3 regions of the Cellulosimicrobium sp. 22598 genome follow, and region 1 is predicted to be linked to each of the others. Evidence: riboswitches for the same ligand, from Rfam matches in the RefSeq annotation. Region 1 holds a riboswitch; each other region holds the start of a gene.
What was found. A riboswitch is a leader RNA that binds a small molecule or an ion and turns the genes downstream of it on or off. The one in region 1 is predicted to bind thiamine pyrophosphate.
Positions count from the first base shown of each region.

Region 1 (6,800 bases):
GCGCGCCGCTCGTACCCGGCCAGCCCGACGACGTCGAGCAGCTCGGTCACGCGCGCGTCGCGCTCGGCGCGCGGCAGCCCCGCGATCCCGTAGGCGACGTTGCCCGCGACGTCGCGGTGCGGGAAGAGCTGGCCCTCCTGGAACATGAGCCCGAACCCGCGCCGGTGCACGGGGACGCCCGTGAGGTCGCGGCCGGCCCACGCCACGGAGCCCGCGGCGACCGGCTCGAGCCCCGCGACGGCGCGCAGCAGGCTCGACTTGCCGCACCCGCTCGGCCCGAGCAGGGCGAGCACCTCGCCGGGCGCGACGTCGAGCGTGACGCCCGCGACCGCCGTCGTGCCGGGGTCCGTGCCCGCTCCCCCGGCGCCGCGCCCGCCGTACCGCACGACGACGTCGCGCACCGCGAGCCCGGCGGCCTCCCCGGTGCCGGGGCCCGGGCGCGGCGGCTCCGGCGTGCCCGCGCGCGCGGGGGCGGGGTCGGTCTGCACCATCAGAACTCTCCTCCGGGTCGGTCGCCGCGCAACCGCTCGGCGAGCAGCATGACGGTCGCGGTGAGCAGCGCGAGCACGACGCTCGCCGCGAGCGCCATGCCGTAGTTCTCGGCCCCCGGGCGCCCGATGAGCCGGAAGATGACGACCGGCAGGGTCGCGCTGTCCGGGCGGGCGAGGAACGACGTCGCGCCGAACTCTCCGAGCGAGACGGCGAACGCGAACCCGACGGCGAGGCCGAGGGAGCGGGCGGCGATCGGGCCGTCGACCGTGCGGAACACGCGGCCGGGCGCGGCGCCGAGGGTCGCGGCGGCCTCGCGCAGGCGCGGGTCGATGGCGCGCAGCGTCGGCAGGACCGTGCGCACGACGAGCGGGGTCGCGACGACCGCCTGCGCGATCGGCACGAGGAGCCCCGACGTGCGCAGGTCGACGTCGAGGCCGAGCGGCCGGTCGAGCGTGACGAGGAACCCGAAGCCGACCGTCACGGCGGAGACCCCGAGCGGGAGCATGAACACCGAGTCGAGCACCGAGATCGCGCGCCGCCCGCCGCGCGAGCGCGGGCGCCGGGACACGACGAGCGCCACGAGACCCCCGATCACGACGGCGAGCACGGTCGCGAGCGCGGCGGTGCGCAGCGAGTTGCCCGCCGCCTCCCACACGGTGACGGACAGCGCGTTGCGCCCGCCCGTCGTGCCGAGGTTCGCGTAGTTGTCGAGGCCCCAGCCGCCGCCCGGGACGCGGAACGAGCGCACGACGAGCGTGCCGAGCGGCAGCCCGACGAGCACGACGACCACGGCCGCGGTGAGCGCCGCGGGCGCGAGGTCGCCCGTCGGGCGGCCGTCGCGCCACAGCCGCAGCGGGTGCGCGGACGACGCCGAGGACGACAGGTTGAGGGCGCGCTCGCGCCGGGCCCGCGTGCGGTTCGCCACCGTGAGCGCCGCCGCGACGACCACGAGCTGCACGACCGACAGCACCGCCGCGGTGCGCAGGTCGAGGAACTGCGTGGTCTGGATCCAGATCTCCGTCTCGATCGTCCCGTAGCGGATGCCGCCGAGCACGAGCACGACGCCGAACGCCGTCGCGCAGAAGAGGAAGACGATCGACGCGGCGCTCGCGATCGCGGGCGTCAGCGCCGGGAGCGTCACGGTGCGGAACGCGCGCCACGGCGTCGCGCCGAGGGCGCGCGCCGCCTGCTCGGCGCGCGGGTCGAGGTGCTCCCAGAGCCCGCCGACCGTGCGCACCACCACGGAGTAGTTGAAGAACACGAGCGCGACGACGATCGCCGCGAACGTCTCGTCGAGCCGCAGGAACCCGAGCGGGCCGCCCTGCACGAGCAGCGACCGGAACGCGACGCCGACGACGACGGTCGGCAGCACGAACGGCACCGTGACGAGCGCGCGCACGACCCGCCGCCCGGGGAACCGGCACCGGTACAGCACGTACGCGCCGGGCACGCCGAGCAGCACCGAGAACGTCGTGCCGAGCACCGCCTGCCAGAGCGTGAGCCCGAGGATCCGCCACGTCCGTGGCTGCGAGAACACCTCCGCGAACCCGGACAGGTCGAGGCCGCCGTCGTCCCCGACGAACCCGCGCGCCACGAGCGTGACGACCGGCCACGCGAAGAACACCCCGAGGAACGCGAGCGGCACCGCCGTCGCCAGACCCCACAGCACCGCGCGTCCGACGCCGCCCCGCCAGACCGCCCGACCCCTCACCACGGCTCTACCTCGCGCGACCACGGCTCTACCTCGGCAGACCGGGGCTCTACCTCGCGAGGTAGAGGCGTGGTCGCGCAGCGCGCACCGGGCGTCAGTCGACGACCGTGGCCGTCCATGCCTTGATCCACTCGTCGCGGTGCGCCGAGACGTCGGCGGGTGCGACCTCGAAGGGCTCGTCGGCGAGCGGGGCGAACTCGGCCCAGCCGTCGGGGAGCGCGACGGAGTCGTCGGCGGGGTACATGTACATCTGCTCCGGGACGTCGGCCTGGAACGCCTCGCTCACGAGGAAGTCGACGAGCTGCTGCGCGCCCTCGGGGTTCTTCGCGTTCGCGAGCACGCCCGCGTACTCGACCTGGCGGAAGCACGTGTCGAGCAGCGCGCCGGTCGTGGACGCGGAGCCGTCCTCGGTGAGCGTGAACGCGGGCGACGTCGAGTACGACAGCACGAGCGGGCGCGGCCCGGCGCCCTCGGAGCCGGAGAAGTCGACGTAGTACGCGTCGGACCACCCGTCGACGACCTTGACGCCGTTGTCCCGGAGGTCCGCCCAGTAGTCCTCGTAGCCGTCCTCACCGAACGCGCCGATCGTCGCGAGGAGGAACGCGAGACCGGGCGACGACGTCGCCGGGTTGGTCACGACGAGGAGGTCCTCGTACTCCGGCTTCGCGAGGTCCTCGAGCGAGACGGGCTCCGGGATCCCGGCGTCGGCGAACCACGCGTGGTCGACGTTGACGCACACGTCGCCGAGGTCGACCGCCGTGAGCTCGTCGCCGTCGCCGACGGCGTACGAGGCCGCCGAGTCGGACAGGCCCTCCGGCGTGTAGGGCGCGAGGACGCCCTCGTCGATCGCCCGCGACGCGAACGTGTTGTCGATCCCGAACACGACGTCGCCCAGCGGCGAGTCCTTGGTGAGGATCAGCTGGTTGACGAGCGCGCCGCCGTCGCCGGGGGCGACCTGCTCGACGGTGAGCCCGCTCTCCTCCTCGAACGCGGCGAGCACCTCGTCGCTCACGGCGAAGGAGTCGTGGGTGACCAGGGTGACCGTGCCCCCGGTGCCCGACGACGCGTCGTCACCTCCGGAGCCTGAGGTCGCGTCCTCGCCGCCACTGCACGCGGCGAGGGCGAGGAGGGCGAGGGTCGTGCCCGCGCCCGTGACGAGGGCGCTCCGGCGGGTACGGGCGGTCGTGCGCTGCATGTGTCCTCCCAGGACGTTCAGGAGGGGTTCACCGGCCCGCGCGACCGTGCCCCGCGAGCGCGGGCGACCGCACGAGCAGGTGATCGAGATTCCCGACTTCCTCCACCGGTGCTAACCGGATCAGGTTCGAGGGTCTGCGGTGGTCCGCACTCTCAGCTCCTCCAGGAGCTCCCCTGTCGTTCCCGTCGAGCCTACACCGGGCCGCGCCTGGGGAATCCCCCTGAGAGAACCCTGAGCGCGGCCCCGCGGCGACCAGGGAGGGGTTCCGGGCCGGTCCCCGATGCCCCGGGGCGCACCGCCGCGGGAGGGTCGAGACGACCGGACCGGGACACCCGGCCGACGACGCAGGAGGGGAAGGACCGATGAGCAGCAGACCTGGGACGACGGGCGTGAGGACGACCGTCGCCGCGCCCGCCGAGCACGCCGCGGGTGCCGCCGGGACCACGCCGGAGCGGCCCGTGATCGCCACCGCGCGGGGGATCGTGAAGACCTACGGGCGCGGCGAGGCCGCGGTCCGCGCCCTGGACGGCGTCGACGTCGACCTCGAACGGGGGCGCCTGACCGCGATCATGGGCCCGTCGGGGTCGGGCAAGTCGACCCTCATGCACTGCCTCGCCGGGCTGGACTCCCCCACGGCGGGGACCGTCGTCGTGGACGGCGAGACCGTCTCGGCGATGAGCGAGCGACGGCTGACGCGGCTGCGACGCACGCGCATCGGGTTCGTCTTCCAGTCGTTCAACCTCGTGCCGACGCTCACGGCGGAGGAGAACATCGTGCTCCCGCTCGCCGTCGCGCGCCGGCCCGTGGACCGGGAGTGGTTCGACCGCGTCGTCGACGCCGTCGGCCTGCGCCCGCGGCTCGGGCACCGGCCGGCGGAGCTCTCGGGCGGGCAGCAGCAGCGGGTCGCGTGCGCGCGGGCGCTCGTGTCCCGGCCGGCGGTCGTGTTCGCGGACGAGCCGACCGGCAACCTCGACTCGCGCGCCGCCGCGGAGGTGCTCGGCTTCCTGCGCGCCTCGGTGGACGACCTCGGCCAGTCCGTCGCGATGGTCACGCACGACCCGACGGCGGCGTCGTACGCGCACCGCGTGCTGTTCCTCGCGGACGGGCGCCTCGTGACCGAGCTGCGCGACCCGACGCCGCAGGCCGTCCTCGACACGCTCGGGGCCCTCACGCCCGCGGCGTCCGCGGGCGCGCACGCCGCCGGCCCGGCGCACGAACCGGCGACCGTCCGATGATGGGCCGGATCGCGCTGCGCGGCGTGCGCGCGCACGGCGCACAGCTCGTGCTGTCCGTGCTCGCGGTGACGATCGGCGTCGCGTTCGTCACCGGCACGTTCGCGCTCCGCGCGATGCTCGCCTCGACGTTCGACGGCATCGTCGCGTCGTCGATCCAGGCCGACGCGTACGTGCGCGGCGCGGCCAGCGCCGGGTCCGCGCTCGAGTCGTCGTCCGCGCAGCTCGGCGGCGCACGGAGCCTCGTCCCGGCGGACCTGGCCGGCACGCTCGACGCGCGGGACGACGTCGACCTCGCGCTCGCGGAGGTGAGCGGCCCCGCCGTCCTGGTGGGCGCCGACGGCACCGCGGTGCTGAGCACCCAGGCGCCGAGCATGGCGGTCGGGTACGACCCGCGCGACCCCGGGCCGCGCGTGGTCGACGGCCGGGCGCCGGAGAACGGCGGCGAGGTCGCGCTCGAGTCCGCGACGCTCGAGGCGTCCGGGCTCGCCGTGGGCGACACGACCGACGTCGTGCTCGGGGACGCGGTGCGCCCGGTGCGCGTCGTCGGCGAGCTCTCCCTGTCCGCGCCCATGGCGGGCGCGACGATCGTCCTGCTCGACGCGGCGACCGCGGCCGCGACGTACGCGCCGGACGGCATGGTGCCGTCGATCGCCCTGCACGCCTCCGACGGCGTCTCGCCCGAGGCGCTGCGCGACGCCGTCGCGACGTCGCTGCCCGACGGCGCCGAGGCCGTGACGGGCGCGGAGCTGCGCGCCGAGACGAGCAGCGCCGTCGCCGACCAGCTCGGCTTCGTCTCGACGTTCCTGCTCGTGTTCGCCGGGCTCGCGCTGTTCGTCGGCACGTTCATCATCACCAACACGTTCGCGATGCACGTGCGCCGCCGCACGCGCGAGCTCGCGCTCCTGCGCGCCGTCGGGGTGTCGCCCGGGCAGGTGTTCGCCTCGGTGCTGGGGCAGGCCGCGGTCGTCGGGGTCGTCGGCGCGGTGCTGGGCGTCGCGGCCGGGTTCGGGCTCGCCGAGCTCGCGCGGGCCGGGCTCGGCGCGGTGGGCATGGAGCTCGCCGGCTCGCTGCCCGTGACGACGGCCGGGATCGTGGTCCCGCTCGTCGTCGGGGTCGTGGTGTCGGTCGTGGCGGCGGCCCTGCCCGCGCGCCACGCGGCGCTCGTCCGGCCCGTCGAGGCGATGCGGGCCGACGTCGTGCGGCCAGCCGGCCCGGGCGTCGCCCGGGTGGTCGCGGGGACGCTGACCCTGCTCGCCGGCACCGGTCTCGTGGTGGGCGCAGCGGTGGTCGGGAGCGGCGGCGCGCCGCTCCTCGGGCTCGGCGCCGTCGGGGTGATCGCGGGCGTGCTGCTGCTCTCCCCGCTCGCGGTCGGTCCCGTGCTCGGAGTCCTCGCCGCGCCGTTCGTCGCGCTGGTCCGGCCGCTCGGCGGGCTCGCGCGCGGCAACGTGACGCGCCAACCGCGGCGCACGGCCGCGACCGCAGGGGCGCTCGTCGTGGGGATGGCGCTCGTGTCGACGACGTCCGTCCTCGCGCTCTCGGCACGCGAGTCCGTGACCGGCATCGTCGACGAGGAGACGGCCGCCGACCTCGTCGTCCGGTCCGCGACCCCGTACCTGCCCGAGGGCGTCGCGACCGACGTGCGCGCCGTGCCCGGCGTCGCGTCCGTCGACCTCACGACGTACGGGCAGGTCGCCGTCGACGGCGAGCCGCAGCTCGTCGTCGGGTTCCCCGCCGAGGGCTTCGGCCGCTCGGTCCGCACGACGGCCGTCGAGGGCGACCTCGACGCGTACGCGCGCGGCGAGGCGGCCGTCATGGCGGACGCGCTCGACGAGCACGGCTGGGCGCTCGGCGACGTCGTGACGATCGCCGACCCCACCCGGCCCGACCTCCCGGCGCACGACGTCCGCATCGGCGCCGTGATCGACTCCCACGCGTTCTCGGTCGACATGCTCCTGCCGCCGGACGTCGCCTCGGCCGTCGGCGCGACGACCCCCGAGATGCTGTTCCTCGACGTCGAGCCGGGCGCCGACCTCGCGGCCGTGCGGGGCGCGGTGACCGAGGCCGTCGCGCCCTACGTCGTCGCGAGCGTGCTCGACGCCGACGAGTTCGCCGGGGAGGTCGCGTCCCAGGTCGAGTCGATCCTCGCGATCGTCTACGCGCTGCTCGG
Region 1 covers NZ_JBQEMZ010000024.1:22,937-29,736, reverse strand. Annotated here, with positions in the region: gene ACTJIY_RS19005 (ABC transporter ATP-binding protein) at 1-491, opposite strand, end outside; gene ACTJIY_RS19000 (ABC transporter permease) at 491-2,206, opposite strand; gene ACTJIY_RS18995 (thiamine ABC transporter substrate-binding protein) at 2,298-3,398, opposite strand; TPP riboswitch at 3,479-3,583, opposite strand; gene ACTJIY_RS18990 (ABC transporter ATP-binding protein) at 3,761-4,633, shown strand; gene ACTJIY_RS18985 (ABC transporter permease) at 4,633-6,800, shown strand, end outside.

Region 2 (6,800 bases), on a different contig from region 1:
GACCGGCCGCTGATGCGCACCGACCTCCTCAGCACGCTGCTGGAGACCGCGCGCCGCAACGTCGGCCGCGGGCTGGGCGACGTCGCGCTGTTCGAGGTCGGTCTCGTGACGCACCCGCGCGCGGGTGCCCCGGCGGCGCCCGCGCTGCCGGGTGGCGTCCGGCCGTCCGACGACCAGCTCGCCGCGATCGACGCGTCGCTCCCGGCGCAGCCGCGCCACGTCGCTGGCGTCCTCGTCGGCCGCCGCGAGCGCGCCGGCTGGTGGGGAGCGGGCCGTGCCGCGGACTGGACCGACGCGCTCGCGGCGGCCCGGCTCGTGGTGGAGCGCGCGGGCCTCCACGTGGGTGCCGACGTGTCCGTCGTGGCCGACACGGCGCGCGCCCCGTTCCACCCGGGCCGCTGCGCGCGCCTGGAGCTCGCGGACGGGACCGTGGTCGGGCACGCGGGCGAGCTGCACCCCAAGGTGCTCGAGAACCTCGGCCTGCCCGCGCGCACGGTGGCGTTCGAGGTCGACCTGTCCGCGCTCGTCGCCGGTTCGCCGGACGAGCCCGTGCAGGCGACGCCCGTCTCGGGCTTCCCGGCCGCCAAGGAGGACCTCGCGTTCGTGGTGGACGCCGGCGTGACCGCCCAGGCGTTGCGCGACGCGATCGTCGACGGCGCCGGGGACCTGGTCGAGGACGTCGCGCTGTTCGACGTCTTCACCGGCGAGCAGGTCGGTGCCGGGCGCAAGTCGCTGGCGTTCTCGCTGCGGCTGCGCGCGGCCGACCGCACGCTCACCGCGGACGACGTCGCGCGCGTCCGCGAGGGTGCCGTGACGGCCGCGCGCGAGCGCGTGGGCGCGGAGCTGCGGGCGTGAGCGTGCACGGGGCGGGTGCCGTCGCGCCCGCCCGGACGGCGCTCGTCACCGGCGCGTCGCGTGGCATCGGTCGCGCGATCGCGGTCGGCCTCGCCGCCGCCGGTCTCGACGTCGCGCTCCTCGCGCGCGACGCCGACCGGCTCGCGGGCGTGGCCGACGAGATCGGCGCCCTGACCGTCGGGGGTGCGGGGCGCGCGGTCGTGGTCACGGCGGACGTCACGGACGCCGCGGCGGTCGCGGCGGCCGTGGGCGCGGCACAGGACGCGCTCGGGAGCGTCGACCTCCTCGTCAACAACGCGGGGCGCGTCGACGCCGAGGTGCCGCTCTGGGAGGCGGACCCCGACGAGTGGTGGTCGGTCGTCGAGACCAACGTGCGCGGGCCGTTCCTCCTCGCGCGCGCCGTCGTCCCGGGGATGCTCGCGCGCGGCGGGGGTCGCGTCGTCGACCTGAACAGCGGCGCGGGCTCGCACGACATGGACGGCGCGAGCGCGTACAACGCGAGCAAGACCGCGCTCCTGCGGCTCGGCGCGAACCTGCACCGGTCCGGGTTCGCGCGCGGCCTGCGGACGTTCGAGGTCTCGCCGGGAGTCGTCCAGACCGACATGACGGCGTCGATGGTCATGCACGAGGGCCGCACCGAGTGGACCCCGGTGGAGCGCACGGTCGAGATGGTCGTCGCGATCGCGCGCGGCGAGCTCGACGCGTTCTCGGGGGCGTTCGTGCGCGTGACGCACGACTCCCCGGCGTCGTTGCGGGCCGCGGCCGAGGAGGCCCTGGGCCGCGGGTCCTCCCTGCCCGGCCCCGACGCGCGGCGCCTGCGGGTCACGCGCTGGGGCGCGGACGACCCGATGCCGGGAGAGCTGCCGAGCCGCTGACGTCCCGCGGCGTGGCCGCGACCACCCGGCGCGTCGCGGACCCGCCCGCACCGACCCGCAGCGCCGCCCGACCCCTCCGGTCGGGCGGCGCTCGTGCGTCCGCGGGCGACGCCTGCGCGGGCAGCGCGGGCGGGGGAGATCACCCGGCATCTGGTTGAAACTTCACTCACTCATCGGGGATGCTGTCCTGGACACCTGACCAAGTACCGGGCGGACACCGACGTCGCGGCTCGACGACGCGTGGGAGCGACGGATGACGACGGCACGCCCTGTCCGGCAGTGGAACGGCCTCACCGTTCCCGAGGCCGGCACCTACACCCTCGACGAGGCGCACAAGCGCATCGGGTTCACCGGGATGCACATGATGGTCTCGCCCGTCCGGGGCGAGTTCACCCGGGCGCGCGCCACGATCCTCGTCGGCGAGGACCCGCTCGCCTCGGCGGTGTCCGCGACGATCGAGACGGCGAGCCTCGCGACGCACCACGAGGAGCGCGACGCGCACCTGCGCAGCGCCGACTTCCTCGACGTCGACGCGTACCCGACGATCGAGTTCCGCAGCACCGCGGTCACGTGGCAGGGCGAGCAGCAGGACCAGATCCTCGCGTGGGCGCGACTGCGGAACCGTTCGCCCGAGCGCGCCGAGCTCGCGCCGGAGCGGGTGCAGCCCCGGACGGCGCAGGCCGGGCGGTTCCTCGTCGAGGGACTGCTCACCGTCCGCGGCGTCACGCACCGGACCGTGCTGTCGATGCAGTACGGGGGCGCGCGCCGCGACCCCTACGGCCGCGACATCTTCGGTTTCCACGCCGCGGGCGAGATCGACCGCGAGAGCTTCGGTCTCGTGTGGAACGTGCTGCTCGAGACGGGCGGGTTCCTCGTCGGCAAGAAGATCGGCCTCGAGATCGCGGGGGAGGCCCTGCACCAGGCCTGACGTCCGGTCCGTCAGGGCGCGTCGCACGCGACGGCCCCGCGGGCGACCCAGACGTGCCACACACCGCGCTCCGGGTGGACGTGCTCGAAGGCGACGCGGCCGCCGTCTTCGTGCGTGACGACGCCGGCGAGCACGACGCGGCGCCCCCGGCGGTCGACGGTCGTCCAGCGGGCGGGGACCGGAGGGAGCAGCGGCGTCGCGGGGGAGCGCGGCGCGGGTCGGCGGGCGGGTCGGTCGTGCGGCATGCCCAGGAGGACGCGGTCCGGCACGCGTTCTCGCGCGCGAGACCGGGTGAAACCCTCGGGCGCGCAGGACGTAGCATGACGCGCGACACGGGGTGCCCCGCCGAGGGCTGAGATGAGACCCGTCGAACCTGCTCTGGCTCGTACCAGCGAAGGGATGTCCCGCGATGACGCTCGCCCTGCCCCCGCACGACCCCGCACCCGGGCGCGACCGCGCCCACCGGCCCGCGGCCGACCGCACGCCCGGTGCGGCCGGCGGCCCGGGCGCCCTGCCCGCGCGGCCGCGCGTCCTGTCGATCGCGGGGACCGACCCGACCGGGGGCGCGGGCATCCAGGCGGACCTCAAGTCCTTCGCCGCGCACGGCGCGTACGGCATGGCCGTCACGACGGCGCTCGTCGCGCAGAACACGCACGGCGTGCGGTCCGTGCACGTCCCCGGTCCGACGTTCCTGCGCGAGCAGCTCGATGCCGTGTCCGACGACGTCGAGATCGACGCCGTGAAGATCGGCATGGTGGCCGACGAGGCCAACGCCCGCGAGATCGGGGCGTGGCTCGACGCGCTCGCGGCCGCGCGGACCGACGCCGGGCTCCCGCGGCCCTGGGTCGTCCTCGACCCCGTCATGGTCGCCACGTCGGGGCACCGGCTGCTCGACGCGGGGGCGGAGCAGGCCGTGCGCGACCTCGCGGCACGGGCCGACGTCGTCACCCCCAACCTCCCCGAGCTGGCCGTCCTCGCGGGCCGCGACGTCGCGACGACGTGGGACGACGCGCTGACCCAGGCCGCGTCGTACGCGGAGACGAGCGGTGCCGTCGTGCTGCTCAAGGGCGGCCACCTCACCGGTGCGACGTCGCCGGACGCCCTCGTCGTGCCCGCCGGCCCGTCGTCGGACGCGGCACCGACCGTCACGACGTTCGACGGCGAGCGCGTGGACACGCCCCATACGCACGGCACCGGGTGCTCGCTCTCCGCGGCGCTCGCTGCCCTGCGCCCGCAGCGTGCGGGCTGGGATGAGGCAGCGCGCGACGCCAAGGACTGGCTCACCGGCGCGCTGCGCGGCGGGGCGGAGCTGCGCGTCGGGACCGGCCGGGGCCCGGTCGACCACCTGCACGCCTCGTCGCCCGTCGTGCCGCGCTGACGGACCGCGCGCGAGCAGCGGTCACGTCGGTCAGGCGCGGGCCACGTCCTCCTCGGCCGTCGCGTAGACGCACTCGTAGCCCGGCGGGACCCAGCGCCACCGCGCGTCGACGTCCTGGATCGCGACGCCGTCCGGGCGGTCGGCGACGCACGCGTCCGCCTGCTGGCGCAGACCGACCGTCACCCAGTACACGGCGAGCGCCGCGGCGAGCAGGACGGAGAGGATGGTCACGGCGCGGCGGAGGGCGGGGGTGGGGCCGCCGTCGGACCCGTCCTCCTCGCCCGGCCGCGCGGGCACCCAGTCCCAGCTCACGCGTCGCCCGTCTCCGCGGCCGGGTCAGGCGCCGCGGCTGCGTCAGGGACGAGCAGCACCTTGCCCGTGGTCGCGCGGCCCTCCAGGGCGCGGTGCGCGTCGGCGGCGTCGGCGAGCGCGAACGTGGCGCCGACGCGCACGTGCAGCGTGCCGCCCGCGACGGCGCCGAGCACCTCGGTCGCCCGCTCGACGAGCTCGGCGCGCGTCGCCGTGTGGTCGGCGAGCTTGGGGCGCGTGAGGAAGAGCGACCCGCCCGCGTTGAGCCGCTGCGGGTCGAACGGCGGGACCTGCCCGGACGAGCCGCCGTAGAGCACGAGCGTGCCCCGGCGGTGCAGCGACGCGAGCGACGCGTCGAACGTGTCCTTGCCCACCGAGTCGTACACCGCCGCGACGCCCTCGCCGCCCGTGAGCCCGCGCACGACCTCCGGCAGCTCGGTGGTGAGGTCCGCGAACGCCGTGTACTGGATCGCGTGCTCGGCGCCCGCGCCGCGCGACAGCTCCGCCTTCTCGGGCGTCGAGACCGTCGAGATCACGTGCGCGCCCCGTGCCACGAGCATCTGGGTCAGGAGCAGTCCGACGCCGCCCGCGCCCGCGTGCACGAGCACCCGGTCGCCCGGGCGGACCTGGTAGGACGACGTGCACAGGTAGTGCGCGGTGAGGCCCTGGAGCGCGACGGCGGTCGCGTCCTCGAGCGACACGGCGTCGGGGACGTGCAACGCCTGGGCGGCGTCCACGACGACGAGGTCCGCGTACGACCCGGGCGCCTCGGTCCACACGACGCGGTCGCCGACGGCGAAGCCCTCGACGCCGTCGCCCACCTCGGCGACCACGCCCGCGCCCTCGCTGCCGACCACGTGGGGGTATTCCATCGCGTACACGCCGGAGCGCTTGTACGTGTCGATGAAGTTCACCCCGGCCACGGCCGACCGGACGAGGAGCCGACCCGGCCCGGGCGAGGGGTCGGGCAGCTCGGTGTACTCCAGGACGTCGGGGCCGCCCGCCGCGCGGGCCACGATCGCGTGCATGGCCCCAGCCTAGGGTCGTGCGGCGAGCCCGGCCGCCCTCCCGGTCGTGGTCGCGTCCGTCCCGGCGCCGCCCGCGACCCCTGCGCCGACCGCGTCGTCCTCGACCAGGCGGGGCGGACGCGCGTGGCCCGCCGACGCGTGCCACCGGCCGAACCGGCGCTCGACGTGCACCGGGTGGTCGAAGCAGCGCGTGACGTGCTCCGTGACGAGCACGTCCGCGGCGGCGCCCGCGGCGACGACGCGGCCGTGCGCGAGCAGGAGCGCGTGGCTCGTCGTGGTCGGCAGCTCCTCGAGGTGGTGCGTCACCAGCACCGAGGCGACGTGCGGGCGGGTCGCGCGCACGGCGTCGAGCGTCTCGAGGAGCTGCTCGCGCGCGGCGACGTCGAGCCCGGTGGACGGCTCGTCCAGCAGGAGGAGCGCGGGGCCGGGCAGGAGGGCGCGCGCCACGAGCGCCCGTCCCCGCTCGCCCTGGGAGAGCGTCGGCCAGGGGTCGTGCGCGCGGTGCGCGAGGCCGAGGTCGGCGACCAGCCCGCGGGCGACGGCGACCTCGACCGGGGTCGGCTGCCAGCGCGGGCGCCAGTCGACGGTCCCCGTGAGGCCGGTCAGGGTCACCTCGAGCACGGTCAGCGGCGAGCGCAGGTCGTGGCGCGGGTCGACGTGGCCGATGCGGCGGTGCAGGGTTTGGATGTCCACGCGACCCAGGCGCTCGCCGAGCACATGCACCGTGCCGCGGGTCGGGTGCCGGCGCGCCCCGCAGAGCCCGAGGATCGTGCTCTTGCCCGCCCCGTTCGGCCCGAGCAGCGCCCAGTGCTCACCCGCCCGGACGGTGAGGTCGACGCCGTCGAGGATCGCCCGTCCCTCCCGCACCAGGTCGACGCCGCGCAGGGACAGGACCTCGGCGCTCACCGCTCGCCGCCCGTCGCGCCGGGGTCGCGCCCGGCGACCTTCGCGTGGACGGCTGCGAGGTGCTCGCGCGCCGCCGCGGACGCGCGGACGGCGTCGCGCTCGCGCACGGCCTCGAGTATCGCCTCGTGCGCGTCCTGGTCGTGCCGGTGCGCCTCGCCCGCGCGGTCGAGGTCGACCATCGCGACCATCGCGCGCCGCAGGCGCGGGACGAAGGTCGCGAACAGCTCGCCCAGCACGGCGTTGTGCGCGGCGTCGACGACCGCCCGGTGGAAGACCAGGTCCGCGTCCACGTACTCGGCGGCCGACGACGTCGCCGGGACCTTCCCGCGGCGGGAGAGCGCCGTCGTCATCGCACGGAGGTCCGCGGGGGTGCGGCGCGCGGCGGCGAGGCCGGCAGCCTCGGTCTCGAGGGCGGCGCGGACCTCCAGCACGTCGACGATCTCCCCGCGGCGCAGCACCTCGTCCCAGTCGTCCGCGGTGTCGGTCGACACGACGTACACGCCCGACCCCTGCCGACTGTC
Region 2 covers NZ_JBQEMZ010000006.1:15,636-22,435, reverse strand. Annotated here, with positions in the region: gene pheT (phenylalanine--tRNA ligase subunit beta) at 1-855, shown strand, start outside; gene ACTJIY_RS07975 (SDR family oxidoreductase) at 852-1,730, shown strand; gene ACTJIY_RS07970 (YceI family protein) at 1,984-2,658, shown strand; gene ACTJIY_RS07965 (hypothetical protein) at 2,670-2,927, opposite strand; TPP riboswitch at 2,982-3,075, shown strand; gene thiD (bifunctional hydroxymethylpyrimidine kinase/phosphomethylpyrimidine kinase) at 3,068-4,036, shown strand; gene ACTJIY_RS07955 (hypothetical protein) at 4,067-4,348, opposite strand; gene ACTJIY_RS07950 (quinone oxidoreductase family protein) at 4,345-5,373, opposite strand; gene ACTJIY_RS07945 (ABC transporter ATP-binding protein) at 5,383-6,279, opposite strand; gene ACTJIY_RS07940 (FadR/GntR family transcriptional regulator) at 6,276-6,800, opposite strand, start outside.
Region 2: another riboswitch for thiamine pyrophosphate. It lies ahead of thiD (bifunctional hydroxymethylpyrimidine kinase/phosphomethylpyrimidine kinase); the one in region 1 lies ahead of ACTJIY_RS18995 (thiamine ABC transporter substrate-binding protein).

Region 3 (6,800 bases), on a different contig from region 1:
CCCCTCGTCGAGCGCGCGGCCGAGCATGTACGGCTGGAACGCCTGGCACGCGAAGTTGGCCAGGCCGAGCAGCACGGAGACGGTGAGCACGGTCCACTGACGACGGGCCAGCCAGAGCAGGTAGCGCGTCGGTCCGCGCAGGTCGGGGGTCCCCGGGTCGGGGAGGGGGAGGGGTCGCACGGTGTTCTACCCTAGGTTCGGCGTCCGACACGCGGCGACGCATTAACGGCGGCGACCGCGTCACACGCCACCGCGGCGGCACGGACCGCCGCGGCCGTCTCGCCCGGAACGAGGACCCCTCCCATGACCACGCAGGACCCGGCCACCCCCACCGACACGCCCGCCCCCGCCGGCGCGGCGACGCCCAGCACGGAGGCCGCCCGCACCGCGATCCGCAAGGCGCGCGGCGCGCTCGCCCGCTACCGGGTCCTCGCGATCATCACCGGTGTGATGCTCCTCGTCCTGTGCGTCGAGATGCTCGTCAAGTACGGGGTCGGCCAGCTCGTCGACGTCGACGGGGTCATGCGGTACGTCTCGTGGATCCCCTTCGCCCACGGCTGGATCTACGTCGTCTACCTCGTGACGGTCCTCGACCTGTGGACCAAGATGCGGTGGGGCTGGGGCCGCCTCGCGACCATGGTCTTCGCGGGCGTCGTGCCGGTCATGTCGTTCATCCTCGAGAAGAAGGTGCACGCCGAGGCCGAGGCCAAGCTCGCCGTCCTGGAGGAGCAGTACGCGTCATGACGACGCCGCTCGCGCCCCTCGTCGCACCCGGCCCCGAGCTGACCACCGCGGAGCTCGAGCGGTACGCGCGCCACCTCGCGCTGCCCGGCGTCGGCCCCGAGGGGCAGCGCCGTCTCGCCGCCGCGCGCGTGCTCGTCGTCGGCGCGGGCGGCCTCGGCAGCCCCGCCCTGCTCTACCTGGCCGCCGCGGGCGTGGGCACGATCGGCATCGTCGACGACGACGTCGTCGACACCTCCAACCTCCAGCGCCAGGTCATCCACGGCGGTCCTGACGTCGGGCGCCGCAAGGTCGACTCCGCGCGCGACGCCATCGCCGACGTCAACCCGCACGTGCGCGTCGTCGAGCACGCGGTCCGCCTCGACGCGGACACCGCGCTCGACGCGCTGCGCGGCTACGACGTCGTGCTCGACGGCGCCGACAACTTCCCCACGCGCTACCTCGTCTCCGACGCGGCCGAGGTGCTCGGCCTGCCCGTGGTCTGGGGCTCGATCTACCGCTTCCAGGGGCAGGTCAGCGTCTTCTGGGGCGCGCCCCGGTTCGCCCTGCCCGACGACGTCCCGCGCCCGGGCGGCGCGGCTCCCGTCGGCCCGGGGGACGGCGAGGCGCGCGGGGTCACCTACCGCGACGTGTTCCCCGTCCCGCCGCCGCCCGGCGCCGCGCCCGACTGCGCGACCGGCGGCGTGTTCGGCGCGATGTGCGGGACCGTCGGCTCCGTCATGGCGACCGAGGCGATCAAGCTCGTCACCGGCGCCGGCACGACGCTGCTCGGCCGCCTCGCCGTCTACGACGCGCTCGACCTCTCGTGGCGCCAGCTCACCGTGCGCGCCGACCCGACCCGCGACCCCGTCACCGCGCTCCTGCCGGGCGACGACGCCTACGCCGCGTTCTGCGGACTGGCCCCGGCGACGTCGGTCGCGCGGCCGGTCACGGGGGAGCGCGACGTCACCGCGCGCGACGCGGCGGCCCTGCTGGGCGACGACGGCACGGCCCCGTACGTGCTCGACGTGCGCGAGGACTGGGAGGCGCAGGTGCGTCCCCTGCCCGGGTCGACCCTCGTGCCGAGCGGCACGTTCCTCACGGGCGACCCCGCCGCGGCGCTCGCGGACCTCCCGTCGGACCGACCCGTGCTCGTCCTGTGCGCGGTCGGCGGCCGCTCGGCCCGCGTCGCCGACGTCGCGCGCGCCGCCGGGATCGACGCCCGCTCGGTCGTCGGCGGCGTCCCCGCCCTCCTCGACGCCCTGGAAACGACCCCGGCCACCTAGTCCGCCCCCGCCGAGCAGGTGGACGTCGCGGATCCTGGTCGGCTGACGAGCCAGGACGGCCTGTTCCGCTGGCGGGACCGGCGTCAGAGGGCGAGGTCGAGGCGGCCCTGGGGGGACGAGCTCGCGAGGGCGCCCTCGCGGCGGGGGATGCGGCCGGCGCCGGCGGCGAGGCGGCCCGACTCGACGGCGAGGCGCATCGCGTGCGCCATGCGGACCGGGTCGGCGGCGCGCGTGACGGCGGTCGCGAGCAGGACGCCGGCGCACCCGAGCTCCATGGCCTGCGCGGCGTCGGACGCCGTGCCGATCCCCGCGTCGAGGATCACGGGCACGCGCGCGGCGGCGGCGATCGCCTCGATGTTGCGGGGGTTGAGGATGCCGAGGCCGGTGCCGATCGGCGCGCCGAGCGGCATGACGGCGGCGCACCCGACGTCCTCGAGCCGGCGCGCGAGGATCGGGTCGTCGTTCGTGTAGGGCAGCACGACGAACCCGTCGCGCACGAGCTGCTCGGCCGCCTCGACGAGGCCGACGGGGTCGGGCAGGAGCGTGACGTCGTCCGCGATCACCTCGAGCTTGACCCACTCGGTGCCGCACGCCTCGCGCGCGAGGTGCGCGGTGAGCACGGCCTCGCGCACCGAGAAGCACCCGGCCGTGTTGGGCAGCGCCCGGATGCCGAGGCGCGCGAGGAGCGCCCAGATCCCGGCGTCGGGGGAGGCCGCGCCACCGGCGCGCACGGCGACGCGGCGCATCGCGACGGTCGTCAGTGCGGTGCCCGAGGCGACGAGCGCGTCCTCGAGCGTGAGCAGGTTCGCCGCCCCGCCGGTGCCCATGACGAGGCGGGACCCGATCGTCGTGCCGGCGACGACGAGCGGGTCGCCGCCGTCCGACGGTCGGTGCGCGGGCGCGGGGGAGATGTCGGTCGTGGTCACGGGTCCTCCTCAGCCGCCCTGGACGGCGGTCACGATCTCGATGCGGTCACCCGGCGCGACGACGGTCGTCGCCCACGAGCCGCGCGGCACGACGGCGTCGTCCACCGCGACGGCGACACCCTGCGGCGTCCCGTCGGCGACGTACGCGGGCACGAGCGCCGCGACGAGCTGCTCGAGGTGCACGGGGGCGTCGAGCGGGTACGGCTCGCCGTTGACGAGCGCGGTCGGAGCAGGTCGGGTCACGGAGATCACCTCGGTGTCGTCAGGGAGAACGCGGCGGACCGGACGGTGCCGAACCCGGGGTCGCTCCCCAGGTCGGGCCCGCCGTGGGGAGCGATCCCGGGTTCGGCGAAGCGGTCGGTGCGGGTAGGGGTGAGGGCGGCCGCGACGGTGGGCGGGAGCGCGGCACCCGTGAGCCCGGCCATCACCGCGTCGGCGGTGAGCGGCGCGAGCAGGATGCCGTTGCGGCCGTGCCCCGTCGCGAGGTGCAGCCCCGGGACGCCGGTCGGACCGACGAGCGGGAGGTTGTCCGGGGTCGCGGGGCGCGCCCGGGGCGTCACGTCGACGAGCGCGGCCTCGTCGATCCCGGGCAGCAGGGCGCGCGCGTCGCGCAGCAGGGCGAAGACGCCGCCCGCGGTCGCGCGGCGGTCGTCGGGGTTCTCCTCGGTGGTCGCGCCGACGACGACCTCCCGGTGACCCGCGACGCCGCGACCCGGCCCGTCCGGGACCGGGTCGCGCGGCACGACGTACACGGGTCGCCCCTGCACGACCCCGCGCACCACGTGCTCCAGCGCGAGGTCCGGCCCGGCGTCGAGCCTCAGCGTCTGCCCCTTGACCGGCCGGGTCGGCACGACGACGCCCGGCACGTCCGCGAGGAGCGCCCCGGACTCCCAGCCCGCCGCGACGACGACCGCGCCCGCCGCGTGGAGCCGGCCCGCGTCGTCGTGCACGCCCACGACCCGCCCGGCCCGGCCGAGCGCGAGCCGCGTCGCGGACGCCCGCACGACGACGGCGCCCACCGCGGATCCGGTGCCCGACCCCGCGAGCGTCCCCGGCCCGGAGCCCGCTCCGGTGCCGCCACCGACCAGGCCGCGCAGCCCGCCGAGCAGGGCGGCGTGCACCGCGCGCGGGTCGACCGCGTGGTCGTCCGGCGCCCAGGCGGCGCCCGCGACCCGCGGGCCGAGGTACGGCTCGCGCCGACGGGCGTCGGCGACGGTGAGCTCGCGCGAGGCGAGGCCGTGCTCCGCGTGGAGGGCGAGGACGCGGCGGAGCAGGGCGAGGTCGTCGGCGTCGTAGGCGAGCGTGAGGGTGCCCGCGGTGCGCAGACCGACGTCGGCCCCGGTCGCGGCGCGCAGGTCGGCGGCGAACCCCGGCCACGCCGCGGCGGCGGCGAGGTGCAGGCGCAGCGCCGCGTCCTCGCCGAAGTCGGCCTCCGTGACGGGGGCGAGCATCCCGGCCGCGGCGTGCGTCGCGCCGTCGCCCGGCGCCGGGTCCAGCACCGTGACCGACAGACCGGCGCGCGCGGCGCGCCACGCCACGGCGAGCCCCACGATCCCGCCGCCCACGACGACGACGTCGCGCGCGCCGTCGGGCACGGCAGGGCCGGCTCCCGGCGGGCGGGGCCCGGGACGGACAGGGGTGTGCATGCGCGCTCCCTTCGCTGGCATGACCCAGATCAGGTTCGACGGTCGGCTCCGACGCCCTCTCAGCCCCGTGCGGGGCTCCCGTGCTGTCGGCCACAGTACCCGCGTGCGGGAGCGGGCGCGGCTAGGCTCCGGCGGGTGAGCACCGAGACCTTCGCCACGCCCGCGAACCCCGCCGTGCCGGCTGCGGACGACGCGCGGGCCCGGCTCGCCGACGCACGCCTCTACCTGTGCACCGACGCGCGCGAGGAGCGCGGCGACCTCGAGGACTTCCTGCGGGCGGCGCTCGCGGGCGGGGTCGACGTCGTCCAGCTCCGCGACAAGACGCTCGACGCGGCGCGCGAGCTCGAGCTCCAGGAGCTCGTCGCACGGGTCGCGACGGAGCGCGGCGCCCTGTGGGCCGTGAACGACCGGGCCGACGTTGCGGCGCTCACCGGTGCACCCGTCGTCCACATGGGTCAGGGCGACCTGCCGGTCTCCGCGGTGCGATCCCTGCTCGGGGCCGCGCCGGTGCTCGGCCGGTCCACCCACTCGGCCGACCAGGCGGCCGCGGCCGAGGCGGACCCGGACGTCGACTACTTCTGCGTGGGCCCCCTCTGGGCGACGCCGACGAAGCCGGGGCGCGTCGCGGTCGGGCTCGACCTGCTGCGCGACGTCGCCGCGACCCGGCCCACGACGCCCTGGTTCGCGATCGGCGGGATCGACGCGGAGCGGCTGGACGCGGTCCTCGACGCCGGGGCGACCCGCGTCGTCGTCGTGCGGGCGATCACGCAGGCGCCAGACCCGGAGGCCGCCGCCCGGGCGCTGCGCGGGCGGGTCGCCGAGCGAGCGGCCGAGCGCGCCGCCGAACCCACCGGCGCCTGAGACGCGGGACGGGACCGCGCCGCGCGGCGACTATCCTGGAGCCGTGACGTCACCCGCCACCGCTCCCGACACCCCCACCACCGCCGAGGTCGCCGCGACCCCGCGCCCCGTGCTCGTCGTCGACTTCGGCGCCCAGTACGCGCAGCTCATCGCGCGCCGCGTGCGCGAGGCCAAGGTCTACTCCGAGATCGTGCCGCACACCTTCACGGTCGAGCAGATGCTCGCGAAGGACCCGGTGGCGATCATCCTCTCCGGCGGGCCGTCGTCGGTGTACGCGACCGGCGCGCCGTTCGTCGACCCGGCGCTGTTCGAGGCCGGCGTGCCCGTCATGGGCATCTGCTACGGCTTCCAGGCCATGGCCAAGGCGCTCGGCGGCGAGGTCGCCCAGACGGGCCTGCGCGAGTACGGCGGCACCGAGGTCGAGGTGTGCGCCGCGGGCGTCCTGCTCGACGGCACGCCGGAGCACCAGACCACGTGGATGAGCCACGGCGACGCGGTGCACCGCGCGCCCGAGGGCTTCGAGGTCCTCGCGACGTCGTCGGGCTCGCCGGTCGCCGCGTTCGAGGACCGCGAGCGTCGCCTCTACGGCGTGCAGTGGCACCCCGAGGTCAAGCACTCCGCGCACGGCCAGACCGTGCTCGAGCACTTCCTCTACGAGGGCGCCGGGCTGGCCCCGGACTGGACGCCCGGCAACGTCATCGCGGACCAGGTCGCGGCGATCCGCGCCCAGGTCGGCGACGCGCGCGTCATCTGCGCGCTCTCGGGCGGCGTCGACTCCGCCGTCGCCGCGGCGCTCGTGCAGCGCGCGGTGGGCGACCAGCTCACGTGCGTGCACGTCGACCACGGGCTGATGCGCGCGGGCGAGGTCGAGCAGATCGAGCGCGACTTCGTCGCGGCGACGGGCGTCAACCTCGTGATCCGCGACGAGAAGGAGCGGTTCCTCACGGCGCTCGCCGGGCACAGCGACCCGGAGACCAAGCGCAAGATCATCGGCCGCGAGTTCATCCGTGTGTTCGAGGACGCCGCGCGCCAGATCGTCGAGGACGCGGGCGAGCACGGCGCCGAGGTGAAGTTCCTCGTGCAGGGCACGCTCTACCCGGACGTCGTCGAGTCCGGCGGCGGCGAGGGCGCGGCGAACATCAAGAGCCACCACAACGTCGGCGGCCTGCCCGACGACCTCCAGTTCTCGCTCGTCGAGCCGCTGCGCACCCTCTTCAAGGACGAGGTCCGCGCGGTCGGCCGCGAGCTCGGCGTCCCCGAGGAGATCGTCGCGCGCCAGCCGTTCCCCGGTCCCGGCCTCGGCATCCGCATCGTCGGCGAGGTCACGGCGGAACGGCTCGAGACGCTGCGCGCGGCCGACG
Region 3 covers NZ_JBQEMZ010000011.1:31,645-38,444, reverse strand. Annotated here, with positions in the region: gene ACTJIY_RS13165 (ABC transporter transmembrane domain-containing protein) at 1-180, opposite strand, end outside; gene ACTJIY_RS13160 (DUF3817 domain-containing protein) at 304-744, shown strand; gene ACTJIY_RS13155 (ThiF family adenylyltransferase) at 741-2,006, shown strand; gene ACTJIY_RS13150 (thiazole synthase) at 2,090-2,932, opposite strand; gene thiS (sulfur carrier protein ThiS) at 2,942-3,175, opposite strand; gene ACTJIY_RS13140 (FAD-dependent oxidoreductase) at 3,181-4,578, opposite strand; TPP riboswitch at 4,583-4,662, opposite strand; gene thiE (thiamine phosphate synthase) at 4,714-5,439, shown strand; gene guaA (glutamine-hydrolyzing GMP synthase) at 5,483-6,800, shown strand, end outside.
Region 3: another riboswitch for thiamine pyrophosphate. It lies ahead of ACTJIY_RS13140 (FAD-dependent oxidoreductase); the one in region 1 lies ahead of ACTJIY_RS18995 (thiamine ABC transporter substrate-binding protein).